Regions from separate parts of the Shewanella sp. ISTPL2 genome, predicted to be linked through region 1. Evidence: predicted binding sites of a transcription regulator. Region 1 holds the regulator's gene; each other region holds the start of a gene.
The links. Region 1 encodes sigma-54, which starts transcription at its own class of promoters, with help from an activator protein. Its sites were predicted from a motif close to GTTGGCACGNNNNTNGNNT; they were not measured.

Region 1 (2,207 bases):
CGAAATTGCGCGGGCTTTAGCCGCTAATCCTAAGTTCATTTTGCTCGATGAACCGTTTGCCGGCGTCGATCCTATTTCGGTTATCGACATCAAGAAGATTATCGAACAACTCAAAAGTCGCGGCCTTGGCGTACTGATCACAGACCATAATGTCCGCGAGACATTAGATGTATGTGAACATGCTTATATTGTGAGTCACGGAAACCTGATTGCCGAAGGAACTCCAGCAGAGATCTTAGACAATCAGCAAGTTAGGGCTGTGTACTTAGGTGAACAATTCAGGCTATAGTTAATCGAGCGAAGCCAATGGAGGCAATTTATACCGCCATTGGGCTTCACTCAAGATAATAATAAGCGACCTCATCCAACAATAATAACGTAGGGATCAGCGGTAACATGAAAGCGTCACTCCAGCTCAAACTGGGTCAACAGTTAACCATGACGCCACAACTACAACAGGCTATACGTCTGTTGCAACTGTCGTCATTAGAACTGCAGCAAGAGATCCAGCAAGCATTAGATTCTAATCCCCTTCTCGAGCTGGAAGAGGATCAATTCGACGCCACTAAAACCCCTGTAAACCAAACGCTATCCGATACGGATTTCAGTGAATCTAGCACTCTGCCACCAGAAAAAGACAGCTCCACCATAGATACGGCAGAGTCGCTAACCAAAGAATCCATGCCCGATGAGCTCCCCATGGACACCACATGGGATGAAGTGTTTACCGCCTCCCCAAACTCAGGCCCCGGCGGCAGTCGTGAAGACGATATGCCCTTCCAAGGCGAGACCAGTGAAGGTTTGTACGAACACTTAGAATGGCAAAAAAACCTCACGCCGTTTTCTGAAACCGATTTAGCCATTGCCACCGCCATTATTGATGCCATCGACGATCAGGGCTATCTCACCCAAAGCACTGAAGAAATTCTCGAAGCCATGGGCAATCCTGAAGTTGAGCTTGACGAAGTCGAAGCCGTACTCAAGCGTATTCAGCATTTTGATCCCATAGGCGTTGCCGCCCGCGATTTAAGTGAATGCCTGCTGATCCAACTGTCGCATTTCGCCGCTGATACTCCCAACCTAGAAAACGCCCGTATGCTGATCAAAGATCATTTAGATCTGATCGCCGCCCGAGACTTTAGGTTATTGATGCGTAAGACTAAATTAAAAGAAGATGAATTAAGGGATGGTATAGCACTCATCCAAACCCTCAATCCTCGCCCAGGTTTGTTGATCACGCCCAATAATGACGAATACGTTATCCCAGATGTGTCTGTGTCGAAGAAAAATGGCCGCTGGGTGGTTGAGCTAAATCCTGACTGCATGCCCAAAATCAATGTAAATCAACATTATGCTTCAATGGCGCGCAGCACTAAAAACCAAGCCGATAGCCAATTTATTCGCGGCCATCTGCAAGAGGCTAAATGGTTTATTAAGAGCTTAGAAAGCCGTAACGATACTTTGCTTAAAGTTGCTAATTGCATAGTGCAATATCAGCAAGGTTTCTTTGAGTATGGTGAAGAAGCCATGAAGCCTATGGTGCTTAACGATATTGCCGAAGCGGTAGAAATGCATGAGTCCACCATCTCACGGGTCACAACTCAAAAATACATGCATACCCCTAAGGGACTTTTTGAACTAAAATACTTCTTCTCTAGCCACGTCGGTACTGACGATGGTGGTGAGTGCTCATCCACAGCAATCAGAGCCTTTATAAAGAAACTGGTGGCAGCGGAAAACCAGAAAAAACCATTAAGCGATAGTAAGATGGCACAACTTCTGGCAGAACAAGGGATCAACGTAGCCCGCAGAACCATTGCGAAGTACCGAGAGGCTATGCTTATTCCACCTTCTAATCAGCGTAAAAGTTTATAACCTACAGTGGATATCGGAGGACGTTTCTATGCAAATAAACCTAAGTGGACACCATGTCGAAATTACCGAATCGTTACGTGCATATGTAGAAGAAAAGTTTTCAAAACTTGAACGCCATTTCGAACAGATCAATAATGTGCACGTTGTGCTCAATGTTGAGAAAATGCAACAGATTGCCGAAGCGAGAATAAACCTCATAGGTGGTGAAGTTTTTGCTACTTCAGAGCATGCTGACATGTATGCTGCTATAGACGCCCTGATTGACAAGCTTGACCGTCAGGTTATTAAACACAAAGAGAAGTTAACAAAACACTAATAATGGAACTTTGTAC
Region 2 (2,207 bases), 1.3 Mb from region 1:
CCGCGATTTAGGCTATAACGTTTTATTGCTTATGGACAGTTTAACGCGCTACGCCCAAGCGCAGCGGGAAATTGCTTTGGCTGTGGGTGAACCGCCTGCGACTAAAGGTTATCCGCCTTCTGTGTTTGCAAAATTGCCACGTTTAGTTGAGCGCGCCGGAAACGGTGGCCCTGGACAAGGTTCAATTACGGCATTTTATACTGTGCTGACGGAAGGGGATGATCAACAGGATCCGATTGCCGATGCTTCGCGGGCGATCCTCGATGGCCACATAGTCTTGTCACGTTCGCTTGCGGATTCGGGGCACTATCCTGCGATTGATATTGAAGCTTCTATTAGCCGAGTCGCGCCTATGGTGATCTCCAATGAACATTTGGAAGCCATGCGCCGCGTGAAACAAACCTATTCCTTGTATCAGCAAAATCGAGATTTGATTTCTATTGGGGCCTATGCCCAAGGAAGCGATCCTCGCATTGATAATGCGATACGACTGCAGCCAGCAATGAATGCTTTTTTGCGCCAAACCATGCGTGATGCATTTAGCTTTGCCGATAGCCAAGTCATGCTTGGGCAACTTGCTGCACAGTGCAAATAATGGCGTCATCGAATTAATCGAGGTCTAGTATGGCTAACGCCGATCCCTTGCTGTTAGTGTTAAAGCTTGCCAATGATGCCGAAGAACAAGCGGCGTTATTGTTAAAATCTGCGCAGTTAGAGTGTCAAAAACGGTTGAATCAACTCAGTGCTCTGAATAACTATCGCTTAGAATACATGAAGCAAATGCAATCCCAGCAAGGTCAAGCCATCAGTGCTAGTCACTATCACCAGTTTCACCGTTTTATTCGTCAGATCGATGACGCTATTATCCAGCAAAATCACGTCGTAGCCGACGGTGAAAAGCAAAAAGAATATCGACAACAACATTGGTTGGAAAAGCAAAAAAAACGTAAGGCAGTAGAATTACTCTTAGCCAGTAAAGAGAAGAAGCGTCAAGTGGTTGAACAAAAAAGGGAGCAAAAAATGACCGATGAATTTGCTTCCCAGCAATTTTATCGCCGTCATCAACGTTAGTGAAATGATAGGCATCTTTACTGCTTGCTAGCCGGATAGGCTCTTTAGTTTTTTTGTATTGATGGCATAAGCATCAATTCGGCACCTCTCAGTGTTAATTCTTTTCGATATGCTGTCGTAAAATCTGATGTTTTGGCATCTTATTTGCTTTGATTTAGTCCATGACCCTGCAACCGCAGTGTTTAATTGACGTTTCTACCTAGCCATTTCTTTTTTTGCTGGGTGATGTTTGGGAGCACTTATGCAACAAATGACCAATATCCTGTTAAGTAAAACAGGCAACTCTGCGGCCAATTCCGCTAAGACATCTTCCCAAGAGTCTAATAATGAAGACTTTTCATCTACACTTGCGTCAGTCACCGCTAGCTCATTTTCTATTTCTGCGTCTAAAAAAACCATTGCTAACACTGATGATGCTGTGCAGGTTACCTCTGCTGATAAAGTAAAAGATGACGATATATCAACTGATGACGCCGACGTGAATCTCATTTTTGCCCAAATTAGCATGGCAAATGATATGAAGAAAACGGCATCAGATGGAGATAGTTTGCCGCTAGCATTTTTAAATGCTGAAGAAGATATAACTGGTGAAGAAAATATTGATACTTCATCAGCTTTATTAACCGGCTCAGCATTGGCATCTACTGTTTCTGCTGAGATTGAACTGGCATCAGATATAGATGCCGATGAAGCGGGTTTTTCTGCTGAATTACAAAAGTTAGTTTCTACTAGCCCAGATATGGCAGCAATTTCAATCGCAGATGACGTGAAACCATCTTCTTTGACTGATAAGTCACTCGTACATATTCTTCCCATAGACCCAAATATACTTGAAGCGTCAGCGGATAGTGATGCTGTGATTGATCCAAATTTGACCGATGACGCTTCAGAATTACCTTTAGAAGACACTGAGCTTGTCTCTGCCACTGAAGTCGGGGTGAGCATAGATGAGTCTTTAGTTGAGAATGATGTCACACTTAATGCTGTGATTAATCAAGCGGGCTTAGCGAACAGTGCAACGATAAAGTCGGCAACCAACACTGCGGCAAAAGCAACGACTAGCAGCTCGACAGTGAATAGTCCCAATACGGGTAATATCGCTACCTCGGGAAATACTTTCGACCTGAATACCTTAG
Region 3 (2,207 bases), 710 kb from region 1:
TTCGATACGACGGCCTTTAGGGCTTGGTACCACTGGAATACGGATTGATGCAGAGCGGTTACGGGCAGAGTAGGCCAACATAACAGGTGCTTCAAAGTGTGGCACTAAACGCTTGTAAGAGTTAGTGCTTGGGTTAGTGAAAGCGTTCAGCGCGCGAGCGTGCTTGATGATACCACCTATGTAGTACAGAGCCGTTTCACTTAAACCTGCGTATTTGTCGCCAGCGAACAAGTTAACACCGTCTTTCGCCAGAGATTGGTGAACGTGCATGCCGCTACCGTTGTCACCAACGATGGGTTTAGGCATGAAAGTCGCCGTCTTACCGTAAGCGTGTGCCATGTTGTGCACTACGTACTTCAGAATTTGGATTTCATCCGCTTTCTTAGTCAAGGTGTTGAAGCGAGTGGCGATTTCGTTTTGACCTGCAGTCGCCACTTCGTGGTGATGCGCTTCAACCACTTGGCCCATTTCTTCGAGCACTAAACACATAGCGCTACGTAGGTCTTGTGATGAGTCAACCGGTGCAACTGGGAAGTAACCGCCTTTAACAAATGGACGGTGACCTGTGTTGCCGCCTTCGTAGCTAGTGCCTGAGTTCCAAGCCGCTTCTTTAGCGTCGATCTTAACGAAACAACCTGACATGTCAGTACCGAAACGGACATCGTCAAATAGGAAGAATTCTGGTTCTGGTCCAATCAATACAGTATCAGCGATACCAGTAGAGATCAGGTAAGCTTCTGCTTTTTTAGCAATTGAGCGTGGGTCACGGTCGTAACCTGTCATGGTACCGGGTTCAAGAATGTCACAACGGATCAGCGCTGTGGTTTCTTCGGTGAAAGGATCCAGTACGAATGTCGTTGGATCTGGCATCAGTACCATGTCTGATTCGTTAATGCCCTTCCAACCTGCGATAGAAGAACCGTCAAACATTTTGCCGTCTTCGAAGAAATCAGCATCTACCTGATGAGAAGGAATAGATACGTGCTGCTCTTTACCTTTAGTGTCGGTAAAACGTAAATCAACGAACTTAACTTCTAATTCTTCAAGTTGCTTTAAAACTGATTCAACTGACATTCTCAAGCCTCCGGTAGGGTAAAGGGATGCCCCTTCTATAATCTTTTAACTCAAGTGATTTATCTTGAGCCAAACTTACGAGCTATAAAGCGATATCCATGCCAATAATTTAACTTACTGATTAACATGGTTTAAAATCTTTGTTGCACTTAATTGGATTCGCGTGTGCACCATAATAGTGCTTTTGTCTGTGGCATTTTGGTGCATTACTCCATTTTGGTGCGCACTGAATTGATTCATGCAAACCTTAAGCTGGGATGCACAGCGATAACATGCACCACTTATATGGCAATGAGATGGCAATGACACTTTGGCTTTCACTATCTCAGTAAGTACTGCCTCTGTGAAGCTCACACATACTTTCAGTACAGAACGGGACTATTTACCACCGCATAACCGCCGCATAATTGTCATAAAACCACGCTAGTCTGTCCAACTATGCCACGCATTATCAATCCAATAGTGGTTTATTATCATATTATTAGGAAAGAGTTCGTTCTCATGTGCGAAATGTCTTTGCTGTTCACAGGCCAAGTGAAATCAGTCATGCGTAAAAGGTATCCCGTGACAATGAAGTGAGTCTTAATGCCATCGGGTGTAAACGCCAACATGAACGTTAGATTAAGTGTGCCGCAGAATTTATTGCAGTGTGTTCACGTGGTAATTTCTCTGTACCTAAGTCGATTTTGCTGATGCTTAAATCGACATTAGCAGTGCTAACATTGAATACGAAAAATAGCAAATTCAGCTGCTTAACTCGGATTTTTCCTACGAATATGGCAATTAAACAGAGCGTTAACTCTGGCTATAGAGGATTTCATTCAGTGGATGATTGGCGGAAATTACCCAAGGATTGGCGAATTGTTTTATAAGTGTTCAAAAATAATCCTGTGCGCCAAGGCCGCTCTGGAGTAGAATGGCACGCTTTTTATTGTGGTAGATCGAGCTCGATCACCATAACGAATTACTGAAATATCCCTATTTTTGTTTGATGGTAAGAGGTTTATCCGTGCTAGAGAATTTACGTAACATCGCCATTATTGCACACGTTGACCATGGCAAAACGACCCTGGTAGACAAGTTGCTGTCACAGTCAGGCACCCTTGCAACCCGAGGAGAAGCCACTGAGCGGG

Region 2: HUB64_RS19480 (flagellar hook-length control protein FliK) is a predicted target of sigma-54. The motif match lies at 1,203-1,221, and genes of this name have one in related genera.
Region 3: glnA (glutamate--ammonia ligase) is a predicted target of sigma-54. The motif match lies at 1,162-1,180, and genes of this name have one in related genera.

The regions. Positions count from the first base shown of each region.
Region 1 covers NZ_JAAPAV010000001.1:3,082,944-3,085,150, reverse strand. Annotated here, with positions in the region: gene lptB (LPS export ABC transporter ATP-binding protein) at 1-289, shown strand, start outside; gene HUB64_RS13425 (RNA polymerase factor sigma-54) at 397-1,875, shown strand; gene hpf (ribosome hibernation promoting factor) at 1,904-2,191, shown strand; gene ptsN (PTS IIA-like nitrogen regulatory protein PtsN) at 2,194-2,207, shown strand, end outside.
Region 2 covers NZ_JAAPAV010000001.1:4,385,451-4,387,657, forward strand. Annotated here, with positions in the region: gene fliI (flagellar protein export ATPase FliI) at 1-595, shown strand, start outside; gene fliJ (flagellar export protein FliJ) at 625-1,071, shown strand; gene HUB64_RS19480 (flagellar hook-length control protein FliK) at 1,313-2,207, shown strand, end outside.
Region 3 covers NZ_JAAPAV010000001.1:3,795,192-3,797,398, reverse strand. Annotated here, with positions in the region: gene glnA (glutamate--ammonia ligase) at 1-1,074, opposite strand, end outside; gene typA (translational GTPase TypA) at 2,084-2,207, shown strand, end outside.